3 regions of the Aquisalimonas asiatica genome follow, and region 1 is predicted to be linked to each of the others. Evidence: predicted binding sites of a transcription regulator. Region 1 holds the regulator's gene; each other region holds the start of a gene.
What was found. The regulator FliA, encoded in region 1, starts transcription of late flagellar genes. The targets are predictions, from matches to a motif close to GCTAAAGTTNNNNNNNNNNCNGCCGATA.
Positions count from the first base shown of each region.

Region 2: a site for FliA is predicted at 3,056-3,083, ahead of BMZ02_RS16475 (methyl-accepting chemotaxis protein). Genes of this name have one in related genera too.
Region 3: a site for FliA is predicted at 2,375-2,402, ahead of BMZ02_RS00760 (methyl-accepting chemotaxis protein). Genes of this name have one in related genera too.

Region 1 is NZ_FOEG01000001.1:794,790-800,254, forward strand. It holds gene BMZ02_RS03720 (chemotaxis protein CheA) at 1-586, opposite strand, end outside; gene BMZ02_RS03725 (protein phosphatase CheZ) at 678-1,442, opposite strand; gene cheY (chemotaxis response regulator CheY) at 1,453-1,845, opposite strand; gene BMZ02_RS03735 (RNA polymerase sigma factor FliA) at 1,981-2,709, opposite strand; gene BMZ02_RS03740 (MinD/ParA family protein) at 2,706-3,554, opposite strand; gene flhF (flagellar biosynthesis GTPase FlhF) at 3,640-5,025, opposite strand; gene flhA (flagellar biosynthesis protein FlhA) at 5,035-5,465, opposite strand, start outside.
Region 2 is NZ_FOEG01000011.1:38,801-44,265, forward strand. It holds gene BMZ02_RS16465 (pilin) at 170-655, shown strand; gene BMZ02_RS16470 (CBS domain-containing protein) at 845-1,267, opposite strand; gene BMZ02_RS16475 (methyl-accepting chemotaxis protein) at 1,366-3,009, opposite strand; gene BMZ02_RS16480 (hypothetical protein) at 3,703-4,140, shown strand; gene BMZ02_RS19445 (DUF6538 domain-containing protein) at 4,137-4,460, opposite strand; tRNA gene BMZ02_RS16485 (tRNA-Met) at 4,524-4,600, opposite strand; gene BMZ02_RS16490 (hypothetical protein) at 4,760-4,960, opposite strand; gene BMZ02_RS16495 (hypothetical protein) at 4,944-5,465, opposite strand, start outside.
Region 3 is NZ_FOEG01000001.1:146,053-151,517, reverse strand. It holds gene BMZ02_RS00780 (DUF294 nucleotidyltransferase-like domain-containing protein) at 1-271, shown strand, start outside; gene BMZ02_RS00775 (3'-5' exonuclease) at 307-1,056, shown strand; gene BMZ02_RS00770 (hypothetical protein) at 1,086-1,712, shown strand; gene BMZ02_RS00765 (universal stress protein) at 1,801-2,283, shown strand; gene BMZ02_RS00760 (methyl-accepting chemotaxis protein) at 2,468-4,411, shown strand; gene BMZ02_RS00755 (3-hydroxyacyl-CoA dehydrogenase NAD-binding domain-containing protein) at 4,422-5,465, opposite strand, start outside.

The sequences.
Region 1 (5,465 bases):
CGGACGCACCGCTGGCACCGTTATCGGTGGCCGGGGCCTCGGGCTCGTGCTTGTCCTCGTCGAGGGCGTCCAGCAGGGCCTCGAATTCGTCTTCGGTAATGTCGTCGCCACCTGCAACGGCCTGGCTGTCGCCGGCCTTGTCCTGCGGTGCAGGCTCGGATGCCGGCGCGGCCGACTGTGGCGCATCACCCACCGACTCCTGCTCCTGCAGGAGTTCCAGCGCGCGCAGAAGCTCTTCGGGTGCTTCGCGCGGGTCCTCGCCGTTCCCCAGGTCACTGAACTGGTTGTTCACCACGTCCAGGGCACGCAGGACGTAGTCCATCAGCTCCGCGGTGACCTCGCGCTCACCGTTGCGCAGGAGGTTGAAGAGGTCTTCGGTGCGGTGGCAGATCTCCACCAGCGGGTCGAAGCCCAGGAAGCCCGCACCACCCTTGATGGTATGGAAGCCGCGGAACACCGCGTTGAGCAGATCCTGGTCCTGCGGTGCGCGCTCCAGCTGGACGAGCTGCTCACCCAGCTCCTCCAGGATCTCCCGGGACTCCACGAGGAAGTCCTGTACGATGTCGTCTTGCGTATCAACTGCCATAAAGCCCCCAAGCGATACCCGGCCCGCGCCCGCGCGCTGGGCTTCCGGGATGCCGTCACTCCGACCCGCCACTCACCAATGCGGCGCGAACTCAGAAACCAAGACTGGAGAGCAGGTCATCCACCTCGTCCTGACCACTGACCGCCGAGTCCGATTCCTGTCCCGGCACCTGCGGCCCCTCCAGTTTCATTGCATCTTCCGTGTTCTTGTCGGCCGATTTCCCGTCTTCCGTAGCTTTTCCTTGCGTCTGTCGCGGGGCGGAGATGGAAATCAGGGACACCAGCCCGTCCTCCACCTCTCTCACCAGGTCCATGACACGGCGGATGATCTGGCCCGTAAGGTCCTGATAATCCTGCGCCATCAGCGCGTCGGTCAGCTTCTCCTGGATGGCGTCGCCCTCGGTCTCCAGGCGCTCGAAGAACTGGTCAAGCCGTTGGCCGAGCCCGCGGAACTCGGTGGCCGACAGCTGCCGTGAGCGGAACCGCTTCCACTCCGCGGCCAGCGTCTTGCCATCGCTGCTGATGCCGGACAGAGTCTCAAGGGACTCTTCCAGCGCGGTCAGCGTCCGGTGCGCCGAGTTCTCGGTCAGCTCGATGACGTGATTCAGCCGCTGATGGGCATCGGGAATCTCGGAGACGGCGATGTCGCTCAGCCGGCCGTCCAGGCGGAAGGATTTCAGCGCCTCGTGGAGCTCCCGGGTCAGCTTGCCGACCTCCCGGAACAACTCCGTCTCGCGCAGGCGGGTCAACTCATCCAGCGCCTCGCCCACGGCCTCCCCGTCACCGGCCTCGATCGAGGACAGCAATTCGCGAGCCTTGGCTTCGTAGGCGGCAAGATCCTGGCTGCCGTCCGTCATGCGCCTGCCCTCACTCGGCCGATTCGATACGGTCGAAGATCTTGTTGATCTTCTCTTCCAGCGTTGCCGCGGTGAACGGCTTGACGATGTAACCGTTCACGCCCGCCTGGGCCGCTTCGATGATCTGTTCACGCTTGGACTCTGCGGTCACCATCAGCACCGGAAGATGCTTGAGGTCGTCGTCCGCACGGACGTGCTTGAGCAGCGTCAGCCCGTCCATGCCCGGCATGTTCCAGTCCGTGACGAGAAAGTCGAAGCCTCCCTTCTTGAGCTGGGGCAGCGCCGTGTTGCCGTCATCGGCTTCCTGGGTGTTCTGGAAGCCAAGCTCGCGCAGGAGGTTTCTGATAATGCGCCGCATCGTGGAGAAGTCGTCCACGATCAGTATTCTCATGTCTTTATCCAGACTCACAATCAATCACCTTTGCTTTAATCAGGCGGTGAACACGTCGGTGTCTCGTTAACGCTCTCACCCTGCCGGAGCGCGTTCCTGCGTTCTGCCGCACACGTCGCGATTTTGACGGTCGATACAAACGCCCGGTCACTCTGTCCAATCGGCAAGACGCGCCCTCAACTTGAGCATGATCCGCCCATGAATCTGGCTGACCCGGGATTCCGTGACCCCGAGCACTTCCCCGATTTCACGCAGATTCAGCTCCTGTTCATAGTACAGGGACATCACCAGCTGCTCGCGCTCCGGGAGCGTCCCGATGGCTTCAACCAGGGACTGGCGGAACCCGGCATTCTGGATGTGCTGTTCCGGCCCTTCATCGTCCCCCTCATGCTCCCGGGTCTCCCCGGTGGCCGGAGAGACCTCATCGAGGCTGAACAGCTTGGCGCTGGAGACGTCATTCAGGGTCTGGTGGTACTCATCGGCACTCATGCCGAGTTCTTCCATGACCTCGCTGTCGCGGGCATCGCGTCCGGTACGATTTTCGATCTCGCGAACGGCCTGGGCCACTTCCCGGCCACGGCGATGGACGGACCGCGGCGTCCAGTCGAGCCGCCGGATCTCGTCCAGCATGGCGCCGCGAATGCGAATCCCCGCATACGTCGGAAAACTGGCGCCGTGGGAGGCGTCGAACTGCCGGGCCGCCTCCAGCAGGCCGATCATGCCGGCCTGGATCAGATCCTCCAGCTGCACGGACTCGGGCAGCCGGGCAAGCAGATGATGGGCAATTCGCTTGACCAGGGGGGCGTTCTGAACGACCAGGTCGTTCTCCCCGGTCTGCGCCTGCACCTGCGAGTACGCTGCGGCGCGCGAACTCATGACAGCACCTCCCCAGCTTCACCACTGTACTGAATGAGACGTTCCACGAAGAATTCCAGATGCCCTTCCGCCCGAGTTGGCGCGGGCAGCCGGTCAACGCGCTTCGCCAGCTCCCGGAAGGCCCGGGCAGAGGGGCTGCCGGGATAGAGCGTGGTCACGGCCTGCTGTTGCTGCACCGCCCGACGCTGCGCGTCATCACTGGGGATCCCGCCCATGTAGGCGACGGTCAGGTCCAGATAGCGCTCACACACTCTCAGCAACTTCCCGTACAGCTCCTGGCCCTGCGCGGCACTGGCTATCATGTTGGCGACCATGTGCACACGGTGTAGACCGAAATCGCGGTTGAGTACCTTGATCAGCGCGTACGCGTCCGTGATGGACGACGGTTCGTCGCACGCCACCACGAGCACCTCGCGGGCGGCCCGGGCGAACGTCAGCACGTTGTCGGCGATGCCGGCGGCGGTGTCAATGATCAGGTAGTCCCAGTCGCCGGTCAGCTCGCTGAAGCTCCGGATCAGCCCAACCTGCTCCGCGGCGCTGAGTGCCGCCATTCCCTTGACACCCGAGGAGGCGGGGATGATCTGCACGCCACCCGGGCCATCAATCAGAATGTCTTCCAGCTCCACCTGCCCGGACACCACGTGGGACAGGTTGTGCCGGGTCTCGAGACCCAGCAGGACGTCCACGTTGGCAAGCCCCAGATCCGCATCCATGAGCAGCACGCGATTCCCCGCGCTCGCCAGTGAAGCGGCCAGATTGACGGACACACTGGTCTTGCCGACTCCGCCCTTGCCGCTGGCAACGGCGATCACCTTGACCCGTGTCAGACTCGATGCCTGATCCATTAACGCTGTGCTCTTTGTTCAGTCATGGCGCGCCCCCCCGGGAACTCCTGCCGCTGCGACGCGGGGACCCCATGATGTGCGCCGCTCAGTGCGACCCACCCACCGAGAAGGTCACGGCCATCTGCTCGTCGTCCACTTCCTGGCCGTACTCTTCCACAAGTTTCAGCGCATCCTGCACCAGACGGCCGGCATCGGCCGGCATGAGATCCTCCGGCACCCGCTGACCGTTGCCCAGGAAACTCACCGGCAGCCGGTGGCGCAGCAGCACGGTAAGCGCTGCGCCGAGGCTGGCGGCGTCATCGGTCTTGGTGAGAATGCATCCGGACGGCGCCACGCCGCCATAGGACTTCACCGTCGCGTTCAGAGCCGCCAGCTGCGTGTTCGCCGACAGAACCAGGTAACTACGGATGCGATCACCCACGCCCTTCAACGTGGTGAACTGCTCCGCGAGCCGCATGTCCCGTTGGCTGACCCCGGCAGTGTCCACCAGGACGAGGCGTTTGTCCGAGAGGTCGGCGAGCACCGTCTCCAGTTCTTCGGCGGAATTCGCGGTCTGTACCGTCACGCCCAGGATCCGCGCAAAGTTGCGCAACTGGTCCTGGGCACCGATGCGCACGTTGTCCGTGCTCACCAGTGCAACCTTGCGTCGACCGTGACGCAGGGCAAACTGGGCTGCCAGCTTGGCCACCGTCGTGGTCTTGCCGACCCCCGTGGGGCCCACCAGCGCGACCACGCCGCCGCGGTCGAGCAGGTCATCCTCTTTCACCGGCAGATGGCGCTTCACGGTATGCAGCGCATGCCGCAGTGCCAGTTCGGGCTCCAGCTTCTCGTCCACGCGGTTGGCGAGCTGGCGACACACATCCGGGCCGAAACCGATCTCGGTCAGCTGCCGCAGCAGTGTCGTGCGCCCCGGATGACTCTTGCCCTGCTGCTGCCACTCCATCATGGAGAGCTGATTCTCGAACAGCGTCCGCAGCACTTTGAGCTCGCTGCGCATGGCTTCCACGGACTCGTCGTCCCGGCCGGCCACCTCATCCGGGCGCTCCGTCCGCTCGGGCCCCCGGCGCAGCTCGGTCACCGCTGCCGACTCGGCCGACCCCGAATTCAGATCGTCTTCCGTCAACGGGTCGTCCACGTGCACGTCAATCCGCTGACGGCGCCCGGGCTCGGGGGCGCCGACACCGGACTGCTGCCTTGCACGCCGCAGCATCTCGGTAAAGTCGGCGGTGCCGCTGGTCGCCTCGGTATCCGCGGCACTCCCCGAGGTGCGGCGCGTCGATGACGACATCCGGCGATCATCGCGATCCGCCTGCTCGCGCAGACTGTCCTCGTCGAAGTCCATGGCCGCGATCACCTCAACACCCTGGCCACGCTCGCGCGTGGACAGGATCACCGCTTCCGGCCCGATCTCTTCCCGGACCCGGCGAATCCCCTGACGGATGGTATCGGCGTGGATGCGCTTAATCTTCATGAATTCACCTTAGCTGCCCTGAGCCACCTGTTGTTGACCGATGGACGCCACGATTTTGACTCGTTTCTCGTCCGGCACTTCGTTGTACGACAGGACATTGAGCCCTTCGATGTTGTGCCGCGTCAGACGCGAGATCCAGCTTCGCAGTTGCGGCGCCGTCAGCAGCACCGCCGGCTGGTTCGCAACTTCCTGACGCTGCGCGGAATCCGCAAGGGACCGCTGCAGACGATCCGCCAGTCCGGGTTCAAGACCGGCCGTGCCGTCACCGTTGCCCTGCACTGAACTAAGCAATAACTGTTCCAGTTGCGGATCCAGGGTGATCACCGGCAGCTCGTCGGACATGCCGGCCACGTTCTGCACGATCATCCGCCCCAGCGCCTCGCGCACCCGCGCGGTCAGCGCCGAGGGGTCCTTGATCGCCTGGCCGTGCTCCGCTAGCG
Region 2 (5,465 bases), on a different contig from region 1:
GGCCTGCGCGCCAAAGAAAAAGGTGGCACGGGTTATGCAAACCACCACGGCAGAACGTGCCGGACTCCCGCAGGGCGGTTGCACAGTTCTCGAAGTCAGGGTAAAACCGGTCCCGCATCCGCCCCGGAACGGGCGGATCTGACCAAAACCAAAAGGAAGGAGTACTACCATGAAGGCTCAAAAGGGTTTCACTCTCATCGAACTCATGATCGTCGTGGCGATCATCGGCATCCTGGCGGCCATCGCCATCCCGCAGTACCAGAACTACGTGGCCCGGGCGCAGTTCTCGGAGGCCCACAACCTGCTCTCCGGTGCTCAGACCACCGTCTTCGAGCGGTATACGAGTACTGGAAACTGGCCGACGGGAGTTGACGCAGAAAGCAACGAGTTGGAGTACGACGGTGATCTCACCGTTTCTATTCAGGCCATTGGATCCCACGGTGCTATCAACGACGCCGGCGGAGGGGATACAGACGACGACGCCTTTGAAGGTTGGTTCGAGTATGAGTTCGGGGCCGAGGATCGAGACGTAAGTCCTAATCTTGCCGGCGACACGGTCAGGTACACATGGAACAACGACGATAGTGAATGGACTTGCACCACTGACGTGGACGAAGCATATGTTTCCCAGTGTGACTCTGGCGGCATCGATTAGGCTTTTGCCCGAAGAATGATTAAGAGCCCCGCACGCATTGCGGGGTTTTTTTGTGACCAAGCAGGCCGAATGGTGCCAGCCCCCAGAACCATTTCTCGTAGGGTGGACCTTCAGGTCCACCGTCAGCGGGAATCGCGCTCGACGTCTTGCGGCAGCGGACTGCAGGGCCACGGACGCTTGTGGCGAGAACTACGCCGTCGCTTTCCGCAGCGCACCCAGCACGTCTTCCCGGGCCACGACGCCCACCAGTTGATCAGCGTCCATCACGGGCAGGCTCTTGACGCCGAGTTGCACGAGGCGCTGAAGGACGCGTGTGAGCGGGCAGTCGGGGGCGACGGAGACCGGGTCACGGGTCATGATGCGGTCGACGGTGTCGCGCATGATCAGGTTGTAGGGCGGCACGATGTAATCCGGGCGCAGGGTGAACGCGCGAAGGACATCCATCTTGGTGACGAAACCAACCAGCGCGCCGCCGCCATCGGTGACGGGCATGCCGTTGAAGCCATGCTGCTCGAACAGCGCCTGGGCATCCCCGACGGTGGCCTCGGGTTGAACGGTCACCGGCCGTGAAGTCATCACGTCGGCCGCAGTGTATTGCACGAACTCGTACATGGCGCCTCCTCTGCGACGGTTCAGCGCCATTGTAGCGAAACACAAGGCCGGTGCACCCATGCGGGCGCGCACCGGCCCGGTCGCAGCGGCAGCGGCCGTCAGGCGCGCAGGCGCGCGACTGCCTGGCGCAGCTGCTCGGCCATGGCGTTGAGGTCGTCCGCTCCCGAGCGCGCCTTGTCCATCGCCTCGCCGCTGCGCATGGCCGCATCCCGAATGCCGCTCACCCGCCGGTTGATCTCGTCCGCCGTCGCAGACTGCTCCTCGGCGGCACTGGCAATCTGCGTATTCATGCCGCTGATGCCGTCCACGGCACCGGCGATCGTCCCCAGCGCCGTCTCGGTCTCGTTGGAGCGCTCCACCGTGTGCCGGGCGCTCTCGGTACGCGCCTCGATGGACTCCGCCGCCTGCCGCGAGCCACTCTGCAGCCGCTCGAGAATGTCCCGGATCTCCTGAGTGGACTGCTGTGTGCGCTGCGCCAGCGTGCGCACCTCGTCGGCCACCACCGAGAACCCGCGGCCGTGATCCCCTGCACGCGCAGCCTCGATGGCGGCGTTCAGGGCCAGCAGGTTGGTCTGCTCGGCGATGCCGTTGATCACCTCCAGCACCGTCTGCACGTTGTCGGATTCGCTGGCGAGCTGGTTGACCGCATCGCGGCTCTCCTCCAGCTCCCGGGCCAGGTTGCCGATGGCATCCTTGGTATAGGACACCGTCTCGGCGCCCGACTGGGTCTCGGACTGGGCCTCGGCCGCCGCCTCGGCAGCGGAGCTGGCGTTCTGCGCCACTTCCTGCACGGTCGCGGCCATTTCGTTCATGGAGCTGGCCAGCTCGTCGGTGTCTTCCTGCTGCTGGCGGCTGTTCTTGTCGGCGTCGCCAGTGAGGTCACGCAGCTGCTCCGCCGACTGCGCCAGCGTGTCGCTGCCTTCGCGCACCTGGTTCACCACGCCCTGCAGCGTGTCGAACAGCCTGTTGAATGTCCGCGACAGGTCGGTGAGCTCGTCACGGCCCGACTCGTCCAACCGGGCGGTAAGGTCCACGGGCTCCTCCGCGGCCTTCTCGATGCCGCCGATGGTCGCGCGTAGCGGGCGGGTCACACTGATGATGACGGCCCAACCGATACCGCCCACCAGCACCAATCCGATGACACTGGTCACGATGCCGTTCACCAGCTCACGGTTCACCGCGGCGTTGACGTCGGCCATGTAGACGCCGCTGGCGATCACGTAGCCCCAGGGCTCGAAGTGGTGGGCCTCGGAAATTTTCTCGATGGCTTCCTCTTCACCCGGACGCGGCCACATGTACGCGACTCGGGAGCGACCGTCGCTGGACTCCAGCACCTCCCGGGTCATGCGCTGAACGAAGGCGTTCCCGGTGCCGTCGTCCATTTCGGTGAGATCGTCGCCCTCCAGCTCCGGCGACACCGGGTGCATCTGCATGATGTTGTTCTCGTCATGCACCCACAAATACTCCTCGCCGAGATAACGGATACCCCGCAGGCTCTCCAGGGCTTGCTCCCGGGCCGTCTCCTCGTCGATCTCCCCCGCCTGCTCCAGACCGTGGAAGTGCTCCATGATCGCAATGGCGGTCTCGTTCACCGCGACTGCCTGCGACAGCCGCTCTTCCTGAAGCGAGGCCCGCGTGGAACTCAGCGTCAGAACGGCGTTGACCACGAATACCGCGATCGCAACGGCGAGAATGAGCCAGATACGATAGCTGACGCGCAGCTTCCGGAGAGATGCCAACATGAACCCACCCCTGAAATAACGTTGTTTTGCGAGTGCTTCAGGAGAGTATCGGCAGGTCGGTGCGGAGGTTGAACGAAGACGGACGAGCGGTTTGGATGCGCGAAGCCGGGGCGAGTCGGTCGATGGTGATCCGGTCACCACATCGGTGGGGCGCCCGGCCCCATGCGGTGAGGGCCGGGGACTGTCGCCCCCGGAACAAATGGTGGCTACGGGCACAACCGAACCCGGCTGCGAATCAGATAGTTACAAAAGGAACACGTGAGAAGAAAGCGCAGGGGAAGGGGTGTCCCGGCAACCCTCGGTGCTCACACCCACAGCGATCACACAGACCTTGAAGACTATCCGGCCGTGCTCGCTGGAAACGCACAAAGAACAGGCTCCCAGTTGCGATCCAATTCACAATATTAAGATTCAAATCCTGAAGAAGATGTTCGGCCTATGGACACCCATATGCACGGGCCATTAAGATCCCCTACCCTTTAGAATAAGTGTCTCTTTTACATTTAATCCTCTCACAGGATTCTCTATCGGGTCGTTCTTTGGGGGGAATTATTGATCAGCCGGACCATGTCGTTGACACGGGCCTGTCTGGCTTCGCTGAGGCTCATGTCGTGCCGGTGAGCCGCCAGAGCGAAAACCATACAGAAAAGCATTCACCACAACACGCACCAAAGCTTAAAGGGGATTTTATACATGCTGCAATTAAAGATACGTACAGTCGCTGTCATGACCACTTTTGCGTTAGCTATGGCTGCATGCTCCAGCGAACCTGATTTCCCAAAGCTGAAATCATTTGACGATATTGTGGCGTTTGAAAAGAAGGTCTTGAATGGGCTTTATCATGAAGAAGCCGGATATGACTTCTTGGTCGCCGCACAAAGGCATGTACTTCCCAGCGATGAGGATCCGGCAGAGTTCCTCCCAGAGGAGGAGGAATGGGAAGAGGGCTTTGCTGATATCATAGACGAACGCGGGACCTTCAAGGATATTGAATTCAGTCGATACGAGAGGGATTTCGATAACCAGGAATTACAAATTGAGGGTACGCTTCATTTTGAAAACGAGGACCTTCCATACAAGGGAGTCTTCGTGAAAGGTGAAGATGGCGTATGGGTTATGAAAACTGATTAGTCATCGGTCCGTCCCGTGTCGCGGCCGTCAAGAAAAACCGGGTGCGACACGAGGATACCCCAGCCTTTCCCCATGCGCAGACACCACCCTCCTGGAGCCTTCGGGCAGATGACCTCTCCCCGAATATCTGACCGGTTAAAAGTCGAGATGACCGCCAGCCGTCTTGCCCTAGATTTAGCGACCACCTTAGAACGAGTCCTTAGTGAGACCTTCAGTTCACTGAGGCCCACACTGGGGCGCAGACGATGGGGCGCGACGTAGCGGAAGTACCAGCCAGACGGCCTGTGGAGCAGGAAGGAAGGCGCTCTATGTACCGTCATCCTGGCCCTCTGTTTTGTACCAGACGCAGCCAAGATAGCGTAACCATCTTAGAAACAAAAAAATGGTGGCTACGGGTGGATTTGAACCACCGACCCTCGCATTATGAGTGCGATGCTCTGACCAACTGAGCTACGTAGCCACGATACTGCGGAAGCGGGATTCTCCAACCGATGGCGAGGCATGTCAAGTCACGTCTCGGCGCGGGGTTTCCCGGCCATCGCCGTGCCGCGGGGTCGGTGGCTGCGGCCCGAACAGCCACATCGCCACCGAACACCCGCGACAGGGCGGCCATCAGGCGCTAGCGGCGGTCTTCCAGACTGCCCATGCCCTCGCGGTGCGAGCGCTCGGCGTTCTGCCTGTCGCGCTCCTTCTCCGCCTGCTCGGAGACCTCATCGGCGATGTCACCGGGGGTGGTGCAACCAGCCACGGCCCCCACCGCGAAGGCCAGCACCACGACAAGCCCGGCGCGCCGCATCAGAGCATCAGTCGCGCCGCTCATCCAGGGCCTCCATGGCGTCGTCATGCTGCGGGATCGTGGAGCTGAGCTGCTCGTCGTTCATGGCCGCGTCCAGCATGGCATCGAAGATTTCGCCTTCCACGCGCACGCGGTAGAACGCCCGGTACTCCGAGGTGTCCGGGTCCTGGAGCAGCTCGCGGCGGTCCACTTCAACGCCGTACAGTTCCTGATCGAAGAAGCTCTCGTAGGCTTCCCGGGCCGTCTCCACGACATCACCGTCCATGTCGCCGGAGGTTTCCTCGAGAACGCCGGCGGACTCGCCCGCGATGGCCGTTGCCACGCTGCGGCGGGCCTCGGCCTGGGCCTGGCTCTCCGCCAGTCGGCGGCTCTCGCTTTCGCCCTGACCATAGCCGTAGACACCGCCGTCCCCGGCGTCATTGTTGCCCGGCATGTACCAGTCCGGTTCCATGACCCGCTGGTCGGCCATGGGATCGGTCTCCTCGGCCTCCTGCTGGCCGCCCATCATGGCGCAGCCCCCCAGCACCAT
Region 3 (5,465 bases), 650 kb from region 1:
CTGCAAGACGCTCGAGCGGCTGGCCTCCCTGCGGCGGCTCGGCGTGTTCGACCCCGACTTCGCCGAGAGCATGCGTATCGCCTTCGAGGAACTGCAGGATCTGCTGCTGACCCACCAGCTCGACCAGATCGAGCGTGGCGAAACGCCGGATCCGCTGCTGCGCATGGAACGCCTGTCCAGTCACGACCGTGAGCGGCTGCGCGTCTCCCTGCGCGCGACCCGGCGCATGCGCGAACGCCTGCAGTACACCTTCGGCGTGGTCATGAACTAGTGTCATTCCGGCAGCTCAAGCAGGAACTGCACGCCTTGTCGGAGCTCGTTGGCGCGCGGTTGCGGCGATCGTTTCACCACCCGCTGTCACCACGACGCCGGGCATCGAGAGGCTGCTGCCTAGGCTTCGATCGGGCCGCGCTGCTCGCCACCCCCGTCAACGACGCACGGATCGTGGTGCTGGATACGGAAACCACCGGCATGCAACCCTACGCGGGTGACGGGCTGGTGGAGATCGCCCTGATCGAGTACCGCGGTCTGGTTCCCACGGGGCGGGAGTTCTGTTCGCTGATCCACCCGGGCCGCCCGATTCCCCCCGAGACCACGGCCATCCACGGCCTCGGCGACGCGGATGTGGTGGACGCCCCCTCTCTGGAGCGGGTTCTCGACGATGTCGTGGAGTTCCTGGACGGCGCACTGCTGGTCGGCCACCACATCGGCTTCGATCTGCGCTTTCTCAATCGGGCCACCCTGCGCCACCTCCACTGCCAGCTACCGTTCCCCGCCCTTAACACCATGGTGCTGTTCCAGGCCTGGACGGGGCGCCACAGCGTATTCTCCCTGGACGACGTTGCCGACGCCTGCGGCATCACCGTTACCGATCGGCACAACGCCCGCGGCGATGCGCTGGTCTGTGGCGAGATCTTCCGCGTGCTGGCCACATCCCTGACCGCCCCGGACGCCACCGTGGCCGACCTGCTTGCGATCAGCCCGCCGGATCCGGAATATGGGCCGCACTACAGTCGCCCCAGTGCCCGCCGCGAGGGCGGCGGCGGAACGGGCTGACCGACGGAACGGAGCCAGGAGAGACCACGTTGCGACGAACACTGCTTGTTGCCGAGGGCACACTTGACCGCCCCCTCGTCAATGTTGCCACCACTGCTGCCGGCTTCAGCGTCACGCTGCTGCTGGGATTCGGCATTCTGCACCTGGGGCTGCCGGGGTGGGTCACGCTGCTGGCTCTTGCTGCACTGCTCATCGGCGTGGCGTGGCTCAAGGGCCGCTACGGTGCCCCGCGTTCATTCCGCGTGGAAAAGCCGGCCGTCGGTGGCGCATTGCGCATCACCGGCCGGTTCGACAACGGGGAGCTGCCCCACAACGCACCGGCGGAACTGCTTCACGCCCGCCGGGAGGGCGACAGCCTGCTCTTCCTGACCCGGCACGCCGACAGCGAACGCACGTTCCACATCCGCAAGCCGGCGTTCTCCCAGCCGGCCATGGACGCACTGCAAACGCTGATGGACGAGATGCCCGAGGCCACGCCGGACGCACTGGAGACCCGCTACAAGAAGGGGCACAACGGCATCAAGGCGTACGATGCCCGCAAGCTGCTCCTGCTACGCTTCACCCAGAAGCCCGGCCACGTCCCGGTCACGCTGGTCATCGTGAGTGTGACGCTGCTGTTCTGGCTGGCCGTTCTCGCTGTTGCCGCGCCCGCTTGAACCATCCGCCGGGCGGTTGACACAGATCAATGGACGGGCGGCGGCGCCGTCCTATGCTGGTCCGAAGCTGAACAGGAGGGACCAGCCCATGATCAACCGTATTCTCGTTGCGATCGACGGCTCCGAACACGCGGACAAGGCCGTTGCCATGGCCGCGGCGCTTGCACACCGTTTCGATGCGGACCTCGCCATCGTGCACGCACTGCTGCGCGGCCACATCCCGCCGGCCATCGCCGAACTGTCATCCGAGCCCATCCCCTCCGTCCCGCCGATGACCATGGGCGGTGCCTCGGTGGACTACCAGGTGCCGGTGGCGGCGCTGGAGGAGATCGCCGGCAAACTCCTGGAGCAGGCGAAGGCCACCGCCACTGCGGCCGGCGTGAAGAACGTCGAAACGTCCTACCACGAAGGCGACCCGGCGCGGGTTCTTCTTGAGGCGGCCAAAGCCCACAACGCCGACATGATCGTCATGGGGTCCCGCGGCCTCGGCAACCTCAGCGGTCTGCTGCTGGGGAGCGTCTCGCACAAGGTCCAGCAACTGTTCGACGGCAGCGTTCTCACCGTCAAGTGAAGCGACAGGGTCCATCCCTCTCCCGGATGGACCCACTCCTCTCCCCCTTCGTGAAGCGCTTCACAAATCGAACGTTTACGCATGACTGACCCGTCAAGTTTTCCCCTCTGACGCCGTTTCTCCTCTGCACAGAATCATAAATAACGCCGTTCGCAACCGCCGCGGCGCCACTAGGGGTGCAATTATGAAACGGGTATCGACGGGTGGGCTGGCTGACAGCCTGGGATTCGCAGGACGGCTGACGGTCATGATCGTATCGCTGGTGCTGGTGTCGATCCTGCTGATCAGCAGTCTGGTCTATGTGCAGTACCGGGACTCGCAGACCGAGGCGGCACTGAACGACCTCTACGGGACGGGTGACGCCTACACGCGGGCGTTTTCGGACTGGCTGACCGCGCGGCAGGACGAGATGCGCTATCTCGCCAGCCTGAATGCCGCCGAAGAACTGGACGCCGATGCCCTCAACCATCTGCTGGAGCGCATCGCCGATGCCCGGGGGTATTACGACACCATCTTCGTGGTGGGCGAGGATGGCCGCGGCATCGCCGGCGTCGCCCATGACGGCGAAGCGAGGGTTCTCTCCGCAGAAGAGGCCCACGACTTCGACGTGGCCGACCGCGCCTGGTTCCAGACCGCCATTAGCGGTGAGGACGTCTTCTCCAATCCGCTGGTCTCCCGGGCCACGGGCAATCGCGTCAGCAACGTGGTCATTCCCATCCGCGACAACGGTCAGGTAATCGCCGTCATGCGCGGGGCCGTCCAGCTCGACACCATTGTCGAGCAGGTGGAGTACATGGCGGACGACCAGTCATTCGAGGTCTACCTGGTGGACGGCGACGGTGAAGCCGTGACCGACGCCGCGTCCGTCGACGGCGTCGGCTCAAACGTCAATACCGAGGCGGCGCGAGGGGTTGTTGCCGGCGAGAGCGGTGTCGGGGTCTATGCCAACGCCGCCGGTGAACAGGTGGCGGGCAGCTACAATCCCATTCCCCTCCTTGACTGGGGCCTTGTCATGGAGATTCCGGAAGCCGAGGCACTGGCCGAGGTGCGGCGCATCTTCTGGATCGTTTCCGCCATTGCCACGGTGATCCTGCTCATCTCCATCCTGGCGAGTCTTGGTATCGTCCGCTCCATCACCCGCCCCCTGGGCGGCGAACCGAAGTACGCCGCCGAGGCGGTTCACCGGGTCGCGGACGGCGACATGGCCACACCCATCCAGCTGCGGGCCGGTGACACCGACAGCCTGCTGGCGTCCATCGCCAACATGCAGGAAAACCTCCGGACCATGATCCGCGAGATGTCCAGCTACGCCGACGAAGTGGCCTCCGCCGCCACCGAGCTGACGCAGGTGAACCAGGAGACGGACAAGGGCATCCAGCAGCAGCGGGACCAGCTCTCCAGCGCGGCAACGGCCATGAACGAGATGACCGCAACCGTGGAGGAAGTGGCCAGAAACAGCCAGTCCGCCGCCGACGGTGCCAACAACACGTCCAGCGAGGCGCAGGATGGCCGCGAAGTGGTCACGAAGACCATGTCGGCCATGAGCACCCTGTCGGAGCAGATCGGCGAGACCGCCGACGTGATGGCCACGCTGAAGCAGGAGAGCGACAACGTGGGCACGGTGCTGCAGGTAATCGAGGACGTGGCCGAACAGACCAACCTCCTGGCCCTCAACGCCGCCATCGAGGCGGCCCGAGCCGGCGAGCACGGTCGCGGCTTCGCGGTGGTGGCCGACGAGGTGCGCTCCCTGGCAACCCGGACCAAGGACTCCACCAACGAGATCCAGAGCATCATCGAGCAGGTCCAGGTCAGTGCGGGCCGGGCCGAGCAGTCCATGCAACAGAGCCGGGATCATGCCGCGGAGAGCGTGGGTCAGGCCGAGCACGCCGGCGAGTCACTGGAGCGCATCACCGGTGCGGTGGCCAACATCAACGAGATGATCCAGCAGATCGCCAGTGCCGCCGAGGAGCAGAGCGCCACGGCCAAGGAGATCAACGAGAACATCCACAACATCACCCAGGTGGCGGACGACAATGCCCGCAGCGTGGTGCAGTCCACCGAGGCGAGCGAGTCCATGGCGCAGCTGGCCGAGAAGCTGCGGCAGATCACCCACCAGTTCCGGCTCTGAGCCGGAACCGCTACAACGTATTGCGGCGTTTGCGGGGCGTGTACAGCAGGGTGTCCATGCCCCACTCTCGCCGCAGTGTCAGCGGGCCGCCGGTATAGGCCGGAAAACCGGCTCCGAACAGGGCGGCAACATCCACCATGTCGTCGTCGGCCACCAGCCCCTCCTCGCTGCAGCGGGCCGCTTCCTCGACGATGGGGTTGACCAGTTTGCGGGCCAGGCTCGGAAACTCCTGCTCGCCGCCCGGCGGCACGCTCGCGGTGACACGGCGGCCGTGCTTCCAGTCGTGGAAACCCTTGCCGGACGCCATCCCCGTGTGGCCGGCATCCACCAGCTCGCGCAGCTTGTCCGGGACGGTGCGACCCAGCGCCTCGGCCATGGCCACACAGACGTCCAGGCCGAGAGCGTCGGCCATTTCCAGAGGGCCGATCGGCATGCCGAAATCAAGCGCAGCACCGTCGATGACCTCCCGGCGCGCACGCTCGTAGATCTCGGCGGCCTTGAGCATGTACGGCAGCTTCAACCGGTTGATGATAAACCCCGGCGCGCTGCGCACCCGCAGCGCCAGCTTGTCCATGGCGGCGGCCAGGGCCTGTGTGCGGGCCAGTGCAGCCTCGGCCGTGCCGGCGCCACTCACCACCTCGACCATGGTCATGCGCTCCACCGGATGAAAGCAGTGAAAGCCGGTCAGGCGCTCGGGGTTGCGCATCGCCGACGCCAGATCATCAATCATCAGCGTGGTGCTGGTTGTCGCAATCACTGCATCCGGCGCCAGCACCTCCTCCAGCGCCGCATACAGGACCCGTTTGGCCTCGGCATCCTCGTCGATGGCCTCGATCACCACATCCGCTTCAGCGATGGTGTCCGCGGCGGACGCCACATGGAGACGCCCCCGCGCCTCCTCCACCAACGCCGCATCCGCAAGCCGCTGCTGGAAGATCGTCCCGGCCCGCCGATGCAAGCCATCCAGCGCGGCCGGGTCCTCTTCATGCACCGTGACCTGCCGGCCGTGCGCCGCCAGGACGGCAGCGAGCCCGGCGCCGATGGCACCACAACC